DNA from 3 places in the Lichenibacterium dinghuense genome. Region 2 is predicted to be linked to each of the others. Evidence: riboswitches for the same ligand, from Rfam matches in the RefSeq annotation. Region 2 holds a riboswitch; each other region holds the start of a gene.
The links. A riboswitch is a leader RNA that binds a small molecule or an ion and turns the genes downstream of it on or off. The one in region 2 is predicted to bind fluoride.

Region 1: another riboswitch for fluoride. It lies ahead of L7N97_RS21145 (universal stress protein); the one in region 2 lies ahead of L7N97_RS12560 (universal stress protein).
Region 3: another riboswitch for fluoride. It lies ahead of L7N97_RS21110 (DUF190 domain-containing protein); the one in region 2 lies ahead of L7N97_RS12560 (universal stress protein).

The regions. Positions count from the first base shown of each region.
Region 1 covers NZ_JAJLMN010000001.1:4,431,433-4,436,172, reverse strand. The annotation lists gene eno (phosphopyruvate hydratase) at 1-1,196, shown strand, start outside; gene L7N97_RS21155 (hypothetical protein) at 1,298-1,543, shown strand; gene L7N97_RS21150 (YoaK family protein) at 1,513-2,265, shown strand; fluoride riboswitch at 2,296-2,357, shown strand; gene L7N97_RS21145 (universal stress protein) at 2,410-3,192, shown strand; gene L7N97_RS21140 (universal stress protein) at 3,224-3,961, shown strand; gene L7N97_RS21135 (hypothetical protein) at 4,067-4,321, shown strand; gene L7N97_RS21130 (universal stress protein) at 4,318-4,740, shown strand, end outside.
Region 2 covers NZ_JAJLMN010000001.1:2,586,750-2,592,973, reverse strand. The annotation lists gene L7N97_RS12565 (dynamin family protein) at 1-412, opposite strand, end outside; gene L7N97_RS12560 (universal stress protein) at 412-1,197, opposite strand; fluoride riboswitch at 1,257-1,320, opposite strand; fluoride riboswitch at 1,708-1,770, shown strand; gene L7N97_RS12555 (YoaK family protein) at 2,167-2,835, shown strand; gene L7N97_RS12550 (hypothetical protein) at 2,942-3,175, shown strand; gene L7N97_RS12545 (YhaN family protein) at 3,412-6,224, opposite strand, start outside.
Region 3 covers NZ_JAJLMN010000001.1:4,424,331-4,430,554, forward strand. The annotation lists gene arsH (arsenical resistance protein ArsH) at 1-631, shown strand, start outside; gene L7N97_RS21100 (molybdopterin-dependent oxidoreductase) at 745-1,980, shown strand; gene L7N97_RS21105 (c-type cytochrome) at 1,992-2,420, shown strand; gene L7N97_RS21110 (DUF190 domain-containing protein) at 2,518-4,290, opposite strand; fluoride riboswitch at 4,443-4,522, opposite strand; gene L7N97_RS21115 (YeiH family protein) at 4,868-5,923, shown strand; gene crcB (fluoride efflux transporter CrcB) at 5,941-6,224, opposite strand, start outside.

The DNA.
Region 1 (4,740 bases), 1.8 Mb from region 2:
TGACGCTGGAGAACGGCCTCGTGGGCTCGGCCTCGGTTCCAGCCGGCGCGTCCACCGGCTCGGCAGAGGCGCGCGAGCGCCGGGACCGCGACGCTGCTCGCTACGCCGGCCGCGGCATGATCGGCGCGATGTCGAGCGTCGAGGATCGGATCCGCCCCAAGCTCATCGGTCACGATCCCCGGCGGCAGGCGATGCTCGATCACATGATGTGCCGGCTCGACGGCTCCCCGGACAAGCGGGAGCTGGGTGCGAATGCGATCCTCGGCACCTCGCTCGCCATCGCCCGAGCCGCAGCTCTCGACGCCGGCCTGCCGCTCTACGCCTATCTCGGCGGGGTCGCGGCGCGGCGCCTGCCGATGCCGATGCTGAACGTCATCAACGGCGGCGCGCATGCCGACAGCGGCCTGGACATGCAGGAGTTCATGGTGGTGCCGGTCGGCGCGCCGACGTTTTCCGAGGCCCTGCGCTTCGGCGTCGCGGTCTATGCCGCGCTGAAGGCGCTGCTCGGGGCGGCCGGCCAGTCGACCGCGGTCGGGGACGAGGGCGGCTTCGCGCCCCGCCTCGCCGGGGCCGTGGAAGCTTGCGATCTCCTTGTCGAGGCGATCCGCCGGGCCGGCCTGGAGCCCGGTCGCGACGTCGCCATCGCGCTCGACCCCGCCGCGACGGGGTTCCGCGACGGCGACGGCTATGCCCTCCGGGACGGGGGTGGCCGGCTGTCGTCCGGAGCGCTGCTCGACCTCTACGGCCGGCTCGCCGCCGCCTACCCGATCGTGTCGATCGAGGACGGCTTCGCCGAGGACGACTGGGACGGGTTCCGCGACCAGACGGCGGCGGCCGGCGGTCGCCTCCAGATCGTCGGCGACGACCTCTATGCGACGAACCCGGCCCTCATCGGCCGCGGCATCCGCGAGCGGAGCACCAATGCCGCTCTGATCAAACCGAACCAGATCGGCACGCTGACCGAGACGATGACGGCTGTAGCGCTGTGCCGGGAAGCCGGCTGGCGCTGCGTGGTGTCGCACAGGTCGGGTGAGACCGACGACAGCTTCATCGCCGACCTCGCGGTCGGGCTCGGCACCGGGCAGATCAAGGCCGGTGCGCCGTGCCGGGGGGAGCGGATCGCCAAATACAATCGCTTACTGGCGATCGAGCGCGAACTCGGCGACCCCGACTTCAGGAACCCCTTCGCGGTGTGACGGACCGACACGGATCGGGCGATCACGTCCGAGGTTCTTCCACCTGCAACGGCCCTCCCGGCGATTGTCGGAAATAACAACCATCAGAGGATAACATCACCATGCCAGAGAACGAGATCAAGGAAGAGGTCGCCGGGGCAGGCGACGAAACCGAGAAGGTCGAGATGGACAGGCTCGTCGACGGCGAGTTCGAGGTGACCGTTCGGTATCTGCCCAGTTTCGATCCCGATACCGACGACGCCGCTGAGACGCTGACCAGCCGGCGCAAGTTCACGAGCCGGACAGCCGCGGAGACGCGCTATGCGGATGTCCTCGCGTGGCTTCACAGCCTCGCGGCCCCGCGCTGATGGTGTCCCGCCCCGTCGCGGCGCAGCCCGTCGTGGCGGCATGGTTGGCCCTCGTGGCCGGTGCCGTCAACGGCATCGGCGTCGCCGCGACGGGGCGGGACACGTCCCACGTTTCGGGCGTCACCACCTCCGTGATGGGTCACCTCATGCACGGGCGGGGCAATGCCGCGATGCTCGGCATCGCGCTGGTCGCGAGCTTCCTCTCCGGCGCGGTCGGTTGCGGGCTGTTCATCGCGATCCGAGAGGGGCGACCGGAAACGGGCACGCTGCGGTCCCTGCTGATCGTCGAGGGCATCCTGGTGGCGTCGGCCGGCCTGGCCCTGGCGGCTTGCGGCCGGGGCGGGGGTGCCGAGTTCGCGGCCGTGCTGCTGCTCGCCTTCGCCATGGGCCAGCAAAACGCGACCAGCAGCGCGCTGCTCGGCGACCAGGTCCGCACCACCCACGTCACCGGCATGGTGACCGACCTCGGCCGGGAGATCGGCCACCTCGTCTTCGACGTCGCGGGCGGGACGCGCCGCGACGGCCCCCGGCGGACCGACGAGGTGCGGCTCGCCAAGTCGGGCTCTCTCTTCGCCGGCTTCATCCTCGGCGCGCTGGCCGGGGCCAGCGTCCTGCTGTGGTGGGGCGAGGCGGGGTTCTTCGTCGTGGCGGCGGCGCCGGTCGCGGCCGCCCTCCTCGTGAGGGCCGACGCGAGCGAGACCACAGAGTGGAGCCCGCCGTGATGGTCAGAGTCAGACTACATTTCCCGGGTCGAGACATCGGGCGATGGAGTCCGCCTTCGACCGCCTCCAGGGCTGATCACTTCTGCACGACATTGCTGGTAGATGCGGAGCTACGCCTTCCGCAATCGACCGACGGAGGGTGAAATGACTTATCGTGACATCGTCGTCTACTTGGACACTGGATCGGCGACGTCGGCGCGGGTCGATGCCGCCGTCGAGCTGGCGCGCAGGTTCGAAGCCCGCCTCACCGCCGTGAACCTCGTTCCCGCGGTGTCGTTCGACGGAGATTGGCAGCTCTGCCGGGACAGTCTGCAGTCCTCCTTTGAGGAGGCCGCTTCGCGGGCGGGCGTCGCCCACGGCCACCGCGACGTTCCGCCCGACGCGAGTGCCGCGCGCGATTTCTTCGCTCATGACGCGGACCTGCTCGTCGTGACCCAGCCGGATCGGCGAAACGCCGGAGCGGTGCCGGTCGACTTCCCCGGCCGCCTTCTGCTCGCCGCGGGCGTGCCGCTCCTGTTGCTCCCCGTCGGCTGGGACGCCGCCCGCGCGATCGGCCGACGTCCGACCGTCGCCTGGAACGGCACCGGCGAGGCGACCCGCGCGGCGCACGACGCGCTGCCCTTCCTGCGCGATGCCGTACGCACGGCCCTGTTCACCTTCGACGCCCGCTACGGACTGGGCGACGCGGCGGTGGAAGGGTTCGCCGCCCACCTGCATCGACACGGCGCGGAGGTGGTCGTCGACGGCTGGCGCGACGACGGCCGCGGCGACTGGCTGTCGGCCCTCTTCGCCAGCCTCGACCGCGAGCGCTCGGACCTCATCGTCGCGGGCGCCTACGGCCATCCGCGTATCGCCGAGCGCCTGTTCGGCGGCGCGACGCAGGACCTGCTCGGCCAAGACCTCCTGCCCGTGCTGCTGTCTCATTGAGCGGAACACCATAGGACGGGGAGGAAGCGGCATGGTCGTGGATCTGATCGTCTGCCTCGACTCGACGACGCCGGGCGCTCCGGCGCTGCTGGCCAAGGCCGTCTCGCGCGCGGCCGCCTGCCGGGCGCGCCTCCGCGTGCTCGACCTGTGTGCGCCCGATGCGCTCGGCATGGCGACGTCTCCGACCTCCCTCGAATTCGTCGAGGACATGCGGGCCGCGTTCCGGCTCGGCAGGGTCGATGGGCACCACGAGATGGCCCCGACCGATCCGGCCGGGCTGCTCGAACGCACGCTGTCGGCCGATCTCGTGATCGCCGGACGGGGTGCCGCGACTTCGCCTCATCGTTCCGGCGTCTCTGCACCCGCGCTCGGCGCCCTCGGCCCTCCCGTGCTGATCGAGGCCGACGGGAGCGCGGGGCCAGCGGGGCGGCGCATCCTCCTCCCTTGGCGGGCGGACCGCGCCAGCACGCGTGCGATCCACGACGCGATGCCGCTGCTGAAGACCGCGGACGAGGTCGTGCTCGTCCCGCTCGACGACGGGTCGCCGGCGACCGTGATGCGCCGTCTCGCCGGTCGCGGCGTCAGGGTCCGGGCGGAGACGAGCGTCGACGATGCCGACAGCGCCCTCGCGCCGCTGGCGCGGCGGGTCGGGGCCGACCTGATCGTGGTCGGTCTCGGAGGGCCGGCCCACTGGCGGGCACCGACCGTGCTTACGCTTCTCGCCCGCCTGATCGACGATTCCTCGACGGCCCTGCTCGTGTCCCGCTGAGTTCGCGCCATCGATCGAGCGGAGCGGACGAGATCATCGGAGAAGCCAATTGGATTGTCTTGCAGAGCAGGACTTGACTGTCGGCGTAAGATACGGGGGGAGGACATGATCGACGATCGATACCGTAGGGGTGAACCCTTCGCCGTCGAAGAGGATGATCTGGAGGCGGATCTCGCGACGCTGCTCGTCGCGTTCCGATCCATGGCCCACCCCGTCTCGCTGTCGTCGGGGGGGACTGGCCCGGCCGACGGACGGGACGGTGCGGAACAGCGGAGAGACGCTCACCAGGCGCCGGCCATGTTGCTGTCCCGCCGCGGCGCTTGGAGCACGATGTTCGATCGAACGGAGGCATGGACATGACGACGACCATCCTGGCCGTGCTGGCCGATCGGCACGGCGTCCGCTCCTGCCTGGAAGCCGCTCTCGCGGCCGCCGAGGCCGTCGGGGGGGAGGTCGCGGCGCTGCACGTCGCCGTCGATCCCGCCTCCACCATCCTGCCGACCGAGGAGATCCTCACCGACGACCGCCGCGCCGCTATCCTGCGCGGGGAGGCGGAGGAGCGTCGGGCCGTGCGTGACGCCTACGACGCGGTCGTGGCCGCGCTCGGCCCTGCGGGCTTCCGCTGGATCGACGCGGGGGGAACCGAGACGACGGCCATCGACGCCCACGCCGCCGGCGCGGCGCTGATCGCCGCTGCCGTGCCCGAGCGGCATTATGCGGGCGAGGCGCAGGAAGCCCTCCACGCGGCGCTGTTCGACACCGGCCGCCCGGTGCTGGTC
Region 2 (6,224 bases):
CAAGCACGTTGCCGGGGTTCCCGGCCTCCGTCACCAGCCTGGCCAACTCCGTGCCGAGCGCCGCGCCATCCGCGACGGCCCGACGCTCGACACGACCGTCGCGGTGGACGATGTCCAGGCCGTACGAGGACCCGCCGGCGACCGTGGTGGCGACGGCCGTCGCGGGCAACACGGAGGTCGGCATCAGCGCCTCGCCCACCAGCGCATTGAGGAGCGTGCTCTTGCCACGCTTGAACTGCCCGACGACGCCGAGCCGGAACCGATCGTCGTCGAGGCGTCGAGCGAGCTCTTCGAGGCGGTCGCGAGCGGGGTCGACGCCGGGAAGGCCGCGTGCGACGGCGAGTGCCTCGGCGATCAGCCCCGCCGCCTCGCCGCGCGGGGGCGCCCCGACGATCCCCGCCCGAGGCCGCATCAGTGGGACAGCAACACGGGCATGGAAACGTTGTTCAGAAGCGTTTCCGTGGTGCCGCCGAACATCGTCTCGGCGAGGGGGGACCGCCCGTAGGCGCCGGCGACGATGAGGTCGACCTCGTCGCGGTCCAGCCCGGCGAACATCGCGCTCGCCACCTCCACCTCGCCCGTGTCCTGCCAGCCCGACACCTCGACCTTGGCGCCGTGGCGTTCGAGGTGCTCCTTCACGTCGGTGACGTCCAATCGCCTCCTGTCGAAGTCCTGCTCGAACAGGAACAGGAACACCTTCTCTGCCGCCGCGAGCAGCGGCATCGCGTCGTGGACGGCGCGGGTCGCCTCGCGGCTGAAGTTCCAGGCGATCAGTAGGCGGCGGCCGAGCGTTTCGCGGGAACGCCATCCCGTCGGGAGCAGCAACATCGGAACGCCCGCGCCGACGAGCACGTCCCTCGGGACGGCCTTCGCGGAGAGGTGCTCCGCGTCGGGATGGGGTTGGGTCGCGACGATCAGGTCGGCGCAATGGGCGCCGAAGTCGTGCGCGACCCGGGCTTCGGGGGCTGCGACCCGGAAGGTCGTCGCGACGTTCGCCGAGCGGGCCTTGGTCTCGAAGGCCTCCCGGAGGCCCAGCGCCCGGTCGCGCCAGTGTCCCTCGGAGGCCGCCGGCGTGCCGACGTCGACGCCGACGAGACGCGCCCCGTGTCGCGCCGCGAGATGGACGGCCACGTCGGTGCGCGCCGCGCAGTCCTCGCCCACGTCGAGGAAGACCAGGATGTCCTTGTATTCCGTCATGTTCCCTCCTTCCATCGCCGCGGAGAAGGGAAACGTTCCCCCACGCGCGCGATGCCTCACGCTGCGTAGGAGTCATCAGCCCGGGAAGGGCGGTTGAGGGTGAACTCCATCACCCAGGGATAGAATGCCACGTCGCGGCGCCCTGTTCCATGGCGTGGTGCGCTCCGCGGAAGATCTTCGCGAGGGAAATCGGCCGCCCCTTCCCTTCGACGATCATCCGCCTCGCGGGGACGCGAAGCTGCGTCCGCCGGCTGCGCGCCCCTCCCCTGGTCCGACCGGACGCCGCGGGTGTCGAGGTGGGTGCGACCCGTCGACGGACGGGAGGACGCCACGCTTGCGCTCGCTCCCCGATCGGCGCCGTCGCTCGACGGTCCACGCATCCTGGATCGAGGCCGGGATCGCCGGGATCATGCGTCCGCCCCCGTCGTGCCGTAGGATCCCGCGGCTTCCGACGTGGAACCACCTTCGGCTCGATTGACAACGTTCACGAAGCGCATTTCAATCCGCTCGCTTCAAGCAGGCGGTGGGGTCCGCCTTGTAACCGCCCGTTGGGCCGATGACTCCTTCCGATCCTCGATCTCGGGGAGGAAGGAGTGCGGGCGAAGATGGCGGACCTTGTCTTCCGAAGTGAGCCGGGACCCACGACGGGTGGGGCGTGAACTTGCGCGACGCCTCGCTGCAGGTCGCTCAGGTCGCGACCGTGCTCGCGCTGTCACCCCTGATCCAGGGACTAATCCAGCAGTTCGAGGAAAGGGTCCAGCGCGGCCAAGGGCCGGGCTCTCCGAGGCCCATGCCTGACCATTCGCGGACGGCTCGCCTGACCGCCTCGGCCCTGGACACCGATGGAGCCATGATCCGAGCCACTGAATCCGCCACGATCCCCATCGGCGTGCTCCCTGGAGGTGTCGCGCTCGCTTGCCGGAGGGCTGTCCCGAAGTTCGAGCTTGAGGAAGGCATCGCGGTCAGACGTTGAAGTTCCAACCCTCAACCGTAGCTGTCGCGCTAACGTTCGTTGCCGGCAGCGTGGACGGGCTCACCCTCATCGTGGTCGGCCGTTTCGCCTCGCACATGACCGGGACGACATCGATGCTTGTGCACGACCTCGCGCGAGGCCGGCTCGCGGTCGGCATGGCGGCTCTCGGGGCCTTGTTCGCGTTCGCTTCCGGAGCATCGGTCGCGGGGCTCCTGGTCGGGGATCGTACTTCGGACAGGCAGGTCGAACGTTTGCCGTTGCTCCTGGTGATCGAGGCGGTGAGCTTGATCGGCGCCGGTGTGGTGGGCGATGGGGGCTCCAACGACGTCGCCGTCATGCTCGCGCTGTCGGCCTTCGCCATGGGTGTCCAGAACGCCTCCTCCTCCCTCTGTCTGGGCGACCGCGTCCGCACCACGCACCTCACCGGCACATTGACGGATCTGGGGATCGCGGTGGGCCGCCTGGTCCGCGTCGGGAGGATGGGTCCGCACCATCCGCCGATAGCCGAGATGCTTCGGCGGTCCTCATCGCGACTCGCGGCGTTCGCCATCGGCGGCCTCCTCGCCGGGATGGTCGCCCCGGCCGTGGGCAGGCTCGGCCTCCTCGCGCCATCCGCGGTACTGTTCGCCTGCGCCCTGGGCCGCCTGCCTACTCATCGACGGTGATCGATCCCGTCGAGCATCCGGAGGCACGGGCGTGCGATCTCGAACCGACCGACAGCCCGAGCTCGGCCGGCTTGACGCCGCCGGGCGGGCCTCCATAGTCGTTCGCATGAGCGAGCGAACCTCGACGACCGATGATCCCGCGTCCGAGCCCGCCGAGGCCGAGGTCGAGCACCGCGCGATGGAGCTCGCCAAGGCCGACGGTTTGACTTGGGCGGCGCCGGGGACGCCCGAGCATGGCGCGGAAGGCCAGCCCGGCGCGGCGACCAACGACGACCGGGACAGGTATCGCAGGCTTGCACGCGAGCGATTGGAGTCCGAACGCGGATTGATCGTCGGGTGAGCCCCCCAAGGGCCCTCGCGCCGGAGGGCGCGGATGTGATCGTGGACCGTCCCGAGGCTTCCTAGCGGTCCCTGGGGCGATGGATCACTCAGGACGTCCAGCCTGGACGGCGCATCGACGGACCATCGAGCCTTCGTCGCTCCGGCTACCCCGGATTCGGTCGCGTCGGCCGCCACGCACGTTTCGAGCCGCCGTCCCCGGATCCACGCTCGTGGGGAACGCGGCGGGGGAAGCGGTCAGGGTGCGACCTCGACGACGGTCGTCCGCCCCTGCCGTTGCAGCCGAACGGCCGCGTCGCGGACCGAGGCGTGGTGCGTGAAGAGCAGGACCTGCGTCGCCCCGGCGAAGTCCGCGAGGAGATCGAGAGTGGCTTCGGCCCGTCCGTCGTCGAAATGGACCAACAGGTCGTCGGCCACGAACGGCAGCGGTTCGGCGGCGGCGCAGTAGGCCCCGACGCTGGCGAGCCGGAAGGCCAGGAACATCTGGTCCCGCGTGCCCTCGCTCATCGTGGCGACGGGCTGCGGGTCCCCTCCGGTGGAGCGGACCCCCCTCACGATAGGATCGCCTCGGTCGTCCACGTCGGCCGCGGCGCCGGCGTAGGCGCCGCGCGTCATGCGCGAGAACAGGATCCCCGCCTCCCTGACGAGCGGATCCTGGCGCTCGTCCCGGACGACGCGTATGGCCCGGTCGAGTAGGTCCTTGGCGACCTTGAGCTCCACCCATTGTTCCGCCGCGGCGTGCATGTCCGCCACGGCCGCCTCCCGGACCGCGACCAAACCCGCGTCGCCGGGGGACCGGCCATGCCCCCGGAGGATCGCCGTCGTCCGAACCTCCTCGGCGATCGACCCCTCGATCCTGCCGTCGAGAGCGTCGAGACGCCCGGCGATCTCGGACGACTCCGCCCGCACGGCATCGAGGTCGCAGCCCTCGGCTTCCCCACGCAGGAACTGCAGGGGCAGGTCATCGCCGGCGACGCGCGCCGCCTCGCCGAGGGCATCGCGCTCACGCCGCAACACGGCGAGCCGGCGCCCGCGCACCACGGTCGCGCGCAGGCGATCGAGGTCGCGGGCCCCGCCGATCTCGTCCGCGATGGTCGCGAGCCGTCGCCCGAGGGAACCGAGTTCCTCCTCCCAGCCCGCGACGTCGGCCTGGGCCTTGGCCACCTCCGGCCCGAGCGCCTCACGGCCGAGGCGCGCCGCCTCGTTGCCCTCACGGACGCTCAACAGCATGTCCCCCGCCGCCACGGGATCCACGGCCGTGGCGAGTCCGATCCGACCCGCGATCGAGGCGACCTGGCCTCCGAGGGTGGCCTCCTCCTCGTCCATGCGCATGACGAGGGCACGCGCCTGCGCGACCGCCCTCAGGTCACCCCGGGCCCGCTCCCACGCCCCCGCCAGCGCCGCCGTGGACGCGACGGGTTCGTCGGCGCCGACGCCGAGCGCGGCGGTCGCCGCGGCCCACGCGGCGGCCCACTCCCGCCGCTCCCGCTCGACGTCCTGGAGTTCCGCGAGCGACTTCCGCCGCCGTTCCTCCAATCCCGGCATGGCTCCCCGTTCCCTCAGATAGGCCTCGTGCGCGCGGTCGTGCGCGCCGATGGCCGAGGCCACGGCCCGCACGCGGCCGCCGAGCTCCGCGGCGGCATGGGACGCGAGGCCGGCCCGAAGCTCCGCCCACGCGAGGCGCGCCATCGCCGGCGCCAGGTCGCGCAGGGCGGTCTCGGCCACGCGACGTTCCGCGGCGGTCCGGTCGGAAGCTTCCACGATGCCGCGCCGCGCCGCCGCGAACGGCTGGAGCGAGGCGAGTTCCGGCCGCAAGGCGCAGGCTTCGGGGAAAGCGCCGCGGAAGGCCTCCCCGGCCTCGACCAGTTCCCGGTCGAGGCGTCGCGCGGCGCCCTCCGCGGCCTCGACCGCCCCTTGCGCCGTCGCGATCCGTCGCCGGGTCTGCGCGAGGGTGGCGACGCGGTCCGCTTCGGCGACGCGCTTGTCGGCGAGGCGGTCGGCGTCGGCGATGCTCGCGTCGAGGCGCCCGGCCATCGCGTGCCGTTCCGCCTCGGCCGCGGGCGCCTGCCCGCCGACGTACGAGGCGCGGACCGACGCCCAGGCGTCGTCGCGTGTCCGGCGGGCGACGTCGACGGCCTCCCCGTTCGCCACCTCGCCCTCCCCGAGCAGCGCCGCCATCTCCACGCGCGCGGCCTCTCGGTCGGCCATGGCTCGCGCGAGCGACGAGATCACCCGTGCCCGTTCGGCCCTGAGCGCGTCCCGCGCCTTGATCTCGGCACCGACCTGCTCGACGTCGGGGCACGCCAGCCGGCGCACCGCGGCGACGTCCTTCATCCCGAGCTCGACGGCCCGGCCGAGCTGTTCCCCATCGGCACGATCGGCGGCCTCGATCCGCGACGTCGCCGCCGCCCACTCGGACGGGAGCGCCGCGAAGCTGGTCGCCTCGATCCCGAACGGTCGATGGTGTCCCCGGGCGGTCATGGCCTCGAGGCGTCCGGTCGCCTCGGACAGGACGTCGGCCGCCACCGCCGCCTCCTTGCGGGCCGACCGGAGCCGGACGCCGATGCCGGCGTCCCGTTCCGCGAGGTCGACGACGACCCGCAAGATGGGGCGCGTGGGAAGCAGCGCGACGAGGTCCGCGTCCTCCCCGAGGCCGAGGCGATCGCGCAACAGTCCGAGTTGGGCGTCGGCATCCCCGACGTCCCTCTCCCGGGCGGCCCTGTCCCCGCGGAACGCCCGGACGACGGCCAGCCTCGCTTCGACGTCGCGCAATTCCGGCTCCGCCGCGACGAGGACATCGTCGACCTTCAAGCGCTCGCGGCGATCCCACACGTCGGCCAGGCGACCACGGGCCTCGTCCCGACGCCCGAGGGCGGCGGCGTGCGCGTCGAGGAGTGAGCCGCACCTTTCCGGGAAGTCGCCGGACAGATGCGCGACGTCCCCGAAGGCGAGGATCCCCTCCTCCGCCGCGTCGAGCCGCCGCAGGATGGGTACGACGCGCGCGAGGCACCGCAGTCGCGACGCGCGCTCGCCGAGCCCGCGCCTTTCCC
Region 3 (6,224 bases), 1.8 Mb from region 2:
CCCGCCCCGCATCCTGCTGCTCTACGGCTCGCTGCGGCCGACCTCCTATTCCCGGCTGACGACCGAGGAGGCAGCGCGCCTGCTGCGCTTCTTCGGCGCCGAGCCGCGCATCTTCGACCCCTCGGACCTGCCGTACCCGGACCAGGTGCCGGGCGACGACCACCCGGCCGTGCGGGAGTTGCGCGACCTGTCGGTGTGGTCCGAGGGTCAGGTGTGGTGCAGCCCGGAGCGGCACGGCACGATCACGGGCCTGATGAAGGCGCAGATCGACCACCTGCCGCTGGCGATGGGCGGCGTGCGGCCGACGCAGGGGCGCACGCTGGCCGTGATGCAGGTGTCTGGCGGCTCGCAGTCCTTCAACAGCGTCAACGCACTCCGGCTGCTCGGCCGCTGGATGCGGATGTTCACCATCCCCAACCAGTCCAGCGTCGCCAGGGCGTATCAGGAGTTCGAGGGCGGCCGCATGCGGGCCTCGCCCTACTACGACCGGATCGTCGACGTCATGGAGGAGCTGGTGCGCTTCACCGCCCTGCTGCGCCCCCACGCGGCGGGTCTTACCGACCGCTACTCCGAGCGCAAGGAGGAGGCCGCCAAGCTGGAGGAGCGCCTGTCGCTCGACCGGGTGCGATGACGAGAGGCCGGCGATCGATCGACGGAGGCGAACGTTCCGGGCGAGAATAGCGATGAGACGCCGAGAACCACCACCGATAGGGTGACGCAGAACGACAGACGGGGAGGACGGACATGCCGGGCGACGACATCGGGACAGGGGCCACGCGACGCCGCGTGCTGCAGGGGCTCGGCGCTGGAGCGCTGGTGCTCGGGACCGGCCGTGCCTTCGGTGCCGACGTGCGCCTGCCGCTGCCGAGCGACCCGCGCGACCGCGCGATGACGGGCGCCTTCCCGCAGAAGGGGCAGATGATCCTGCAGCGCACGCGGCCGCCGCTGCTGGAAACGCCGTTCGAGGTCTTCGACCAGGGCGTGTTCACCCCCAACGACAGGTTCTTCGTGCGCTGGCACTGGGCCGTGATCCCGGACAGCGTCGACGCCTCCAAGTTCCGCCTCACGGTGCGGGGCAACGTCGAGCGGCCGCTCGGCCTCTCGCTCGACGACGTGCTGGCCATGCCGCGCGTGGAGCTCGCCGCCGTCAACCAGTGTTCGGGCAACTCGCGGGGCCTGTTCGAGCCCCGCATCGCCGGTGGCCAATGGGACAACGGGGCGATGGGCAACGCCAAGTGGGTCGGCGTGCGGTTGAAGGACGTGCTCGACCGCGCCGGCGTCAAGGCGGGCTCGGTGGCGGTGCGCTTCAACGGGCTCGACGAGCCCGTGGTGCCGGACGCGCCCGACTTCATGAAGAGCCTCGACCTCGATCACGCCCGCGACGGCGAGGTGATGATCGCCTATCGGATGAACGGCGAGCAGCTGCCGCTCCTGAACGGCTTCCCGCTGCGCCTGATCGTGCCGGGCTGGTACTCGACCTACTGGGTCAAGATGCTGTCCGACATCGAGGTGCTGGACAAGCCCGACGAGAGCTTCTGGATGAAGACGGCCTACCGGATCCCGGACACGCCGCACGCCAGCGTCAAGCCCGGCGAGACCGGCTTCAAGACGGTGCCGATCAACCGCATGGTGCCGCGGAGCTGGTTCACGGGCCTGGCAAACGGGGCGACGGTCAAGGCCGGCGCGCCGGCGCCGCTGCGCGGCATCGCGCTCGGCGGCGACCGGGGCGTCAAGGCCGTCGACGTGTCGACCGACGGCGGCGCCACCTGGACGGCCGCCAAGCTCGGCGCCGACGAGGGCACCTACTCGTTCCGCCGCTGGACCTTCAACGGGGTAGCGGCGCCGGCGGCGGGCGGCAAGCTGTCCGCCCTCGTGCGCTGCACCAACGCGGACGGTGTGGTCCAGCCGATGCAGCAGCCCTGGAACCCGGGCGGGTTCATGCGCAACGGGGTCGAGTCGCTCGACCTCACAGCGGCCTGAAGGAGGCGATCATGCAGATCTCGTTCGGAACCGTCGCGTTCGGCGTCGTGGTCGCGGCGGCCCTCACCCTCGCCATCATCGGTTCGCCTGACGAGCGCGGCCGCCGGCAGGTGGCGGAGGCGCGCGCTGCGGCCGCGACCGCGGCCGCCGAAGCCGCGGCCCCGAAGACGGCTTCGGCCGATGGCGTCACGCTGACCAGCGTGTCCTTCACGCTGCCGACCAGCGACCGCGAATACCCGGCCGGTCTGCACGCGGATGCGATCAACGGCAATTGCCTGTCGTGCCACTCGGCCGGCATGGTGCTGACCCAGCCCGAGATGACCCGCGCCGAGTGGCAGGGCGAGGTCAACAAGATGATCAAGACCTATCACGCGCCGGTGTCGCCCGAGGACGCCGCGGCGGTTGTCGAGTACCTCGCGCAATTGAAGCCCGGTAAGTGACGGGAGGGGCTGCTCAGCCCCTCCGCTGTCGAGGTCTTCCAGAGGACGGCGTCCCGAGGCGGGAGCGGAACCGACAGGACAATCACGGCACTGCCATTCACTCGGCGTCCATGTCCTCGATGGTCGAGACGTCGGCTTCGGTGAGCTCCGCTCGGCCGGGCGCCGCCATGCCGAGCTTCCACCGCTCCAGATGCTTGTAGACCATCACCTTGTCGATCAGCAGATCCCCGTGCGCTCGACAGAAGTCTTCCAGCGTCGCCTTGGGGCCGATCATCTCGACACACATGGTCAGTTCGCTGTTCATGCCCTCGACTTCGCGAGCTTGGACGTGTCCGTGATTGCTGAAGCCGTAATGCGTATGGTGGGCGACGGCGTTGACGAGGCCGGCCCGCTTCGCCCGGTTGACGATCTCCTGGTAGAGGGGACGGCCGGAGAATGCAGCCTTCAATCGGCTTCCCCCGGCTTGGCGAAAACGCTCCTTCGGCGTGAGATAGATGCGGAGCATCCCGACCTCTTCGGCCGTGACGTGATGTGATGGCTGCATGGTGTCGTCCAGAGGTGATCGGAAAGCGTGATCGTTGCCGAAGCCCAAGCCCAGGGCGGAGACATCGAGCGACGCGCGGGGGAGTTCCCGGACATGGCGGAGCGCGATGTCGGGCGGGATCAGGGCACTGGCCGTCTTGGGCACCGCCAGGCGCTGGGCGAGATAGATCCCCGAATGGCCGCTGCACAGATAGGCCACGAAACACGCCACCGCGATGTAGATGGTGTTGCCCGAGCCGAAGAGCTCGATGCCCATGATGGTGCAGGCGAGCGGCGTGTTGGAGGCACCGGCGAAGATGGCGACGAAGCCGAGTGCGGCGAAAAGGTCGGTCGGCGCTCCGAGCGGGCCCGACAAGGCGTTGCCGAGACCGGCACCGATGAAGAACAGGGGCGTGACCTCGCCGCCCTTGAAGCCCGTCGCCAGGGTCGCGACCGTGAAGACGATCTTCCAGGCCCAGGCCCACGGGAAAACATGGTTCCCGAAGAACGCCACGATCGACGCGGCGTGTGGATCGGGCGAGGTGACGCCGAGGCCGAGATAGTCTCGCGTGCCCAGCGCATAGGTCAGACCGATGACGGCGAGGCCGCCGATGGCCGGGCGGAGCCAGGGGATCGTGCACAGCCGTTTGAAGGCCGAACCGTACCAGTGCATCGCTTCCGAGAACAGGAGGCTCGCCAAGCCGAAGGCGACCCCGGCCAGGGCGACCTTCACGAGAAGAACTGGATCGGCGTGAAACGAACCGGCCGGCCCGTCCGCGACGCTGGAGAAGGCGACGTGATAGGCCACATGGCTGATGCCCCACGCATGGCAGGCCCAGTCCCCGACGATCGCCGCCAGCACGCAGGGAACGAGGGCGCTGTATTGCACGCGCCCCACCGCCAGCACCTCGAGCGCGAAGACCGCGCCGGCAATCGGGGTGCCGAACACGGCTCCGAAGCCCGCCGCGATCCCGGTGGTCAGGAGCATGCTGGTGTCGGCGGGCCCGAGGCCGAGAGGCTTGCCGATGGCGCTCGCGATCGTGCCGCCGAGCTGAACCGCGGTCCCCTCCCGCCCCGCCGAGCCACCGAAGAGGTGGGTGACCAGGGTCGAGACGACGATGAGGGGCGCCATGCGAAGCGGTATGCCGCCGCCCGGCTCGTGGATCTGGTCCACGATGAGGTTGTTGCCGCCCTCGGCCGGCCGGCCGACCCAGGCATAGATGGCACCGATCGCCGCGCCGGCTCCGGGCAAGCCGAAGAGCAGCCACGGATGGATGAAGCGCGCTTCCGTAACCGCATCGAGAAGCCAGAGAAAGGCCGCGCAGAACGACCCCACGATCAGCGCCATGGGGACCGTCAGGCCTATACACTTTGCGGCCAGCAACGCATGGACCGCGCGCTGCACCACGAACGACCGTAGGTGCCGAAGAGATCGCCGCGCGAAGGCCGACCGACGCCGACCGATGAGTGAAATGGACAAGCGGACTCCCCCTTACGACGTGCAAGGTAGGAATCATCAGCCCCGAACGGGGCGGTTCGACCCCGGAGGGGTCAGGCAGAAATCCATTGCCGACCGCATTGCTAGCGCTCGACGATCAGAGCGTAAACCCACGAACGGAGTGGTCGTGGATCTTTTTTCCACGATTGATCCCGTGACGAAGGCCGCCGCCGACGAACCCGGGAAACGGGCGGAGGCTCGAGTGCTCGAAAGGACGCCCGTGCCGCCTCGCACACGCCTCTCGGGATTCGCGTCCCTCACCGACCTTCACCGAGCCGCCCAGGTAATCGATCGAGCCCCACGATCGATCGTTCTGTATTGGAGATTGGACGGCGCGGGCCGCCTGTCTCCTATCTCCCGTCACCCGACAGGGGCCGACCGACGCGACCGTCGCGCGGGCTCCTCCCACATCAACGAGGTGAACATCTTGTCCCGCATCCGACCCACCCTTCTGCCCGGGCTGGTTCTCTGCATCGTCGTGACCCTGGTGGCGGTGGCATTGCAGGCCATCGAGACGCGGCTCGTCGGCGAGCCCTACCTCGAAGCGCTCGTGCTGGCGATCCTGCTCGGGGTGGCGATCCGCTCCGCCTGGACGCCGGGCCCGCGCTGGGCGCCCGGCATCGCCTTCTCGGCCAAGGTGCTGCTGGAGGTCGCTGTGGTGCTGCTCGGCGCGTCGGTCAGCGCCGCCACCGTGCTGGCGCTCGGCCCGGCGCTGATCGGCGGCATCGCGCTCGTGGTGGCGCTCGCCATCGCGTCGAGCTACGCCCTGTGCCGCCTGCTCGGCCTGCCGAAGCGCATGGCCGTGCTGGTCGCCTGCGGCAACTCCATCTGCGGCAACTCCGCCATCGCGGCCGTGGCGCCGGTGATCGGCGCGGACGGCGACGACGTCGCCTCGTCCATCGCCTTCACGGCCGTGCTCGGCGTCGTCGTGGTGCTGCTCCTGCCGCTGCTGGTCCCGGTGCTCAGCCTGTCGCTCACCCAGTACGGCGTGCTGGCGGGGCTCACCGTCTATGCCGTGCCACAGGTCTTGGCCGCGACGCTGCCGATCGGCGCGCTCTCGAACCAGGTCGGCACGGTGGTGAAGCTTGTGCGGGTACTGATGCTCGGCCCCGTGGTGCTCGCCCTGTCGCTCGTCACGCGCCGTCTGCGCGACGAGCCGGTCGAGGCCGCGCCGCACGTCACCGCCGGCGACAGGCCGCGCCTCGGACGCCCCGCGCTGCACGAGCTCGTGCCGTGGTTCATCGTCGGATTCCTCCTCGTGCTGCTGGTGCGCTCGCTCGGGCTGATCCCGGCACCGGCCCTGCCGCCGATCGCCGCCACCGCCAGCGCGCTCACCACCGTGTCGATGGCGGCGCTGGGCCTTGGCGTCGACGTGCGGGTCGTGGCGAAGGCCGGCGTCCGCGTCACCGCGGCCGTGACGGCCTCGCTGGTCGTTCTCGGCCTCGTCAGCCTCGCGCTGATCCGCGTGATGGGCGTCGCCTGACGGGCGCCGTGCGGGCATCAGTCCTCCTCGATGCTGGCCTGAACGATGGGCACGGCGCCGCCGTTCAGTGCCGCGCCGGCGAGGTGGCCGAGCGCCACGGAGGCCAGGCACAACGCGACCGAGGCCGCGACGTTGACCGCGGCGCGGCCGTAGGCGCCGGCGCGCAAGAGGTCGAGCGTCTGCAGGCTGAAGGAGGAGAAGGTCGTGAACCCGCCGCAGAAGCCCACCATGACGAACAGGCGGGCGACCTCGGGCGCCGGATAGCGGCCGTGCGCCAGCGTCAGCGTGCCGAACAGCCCGA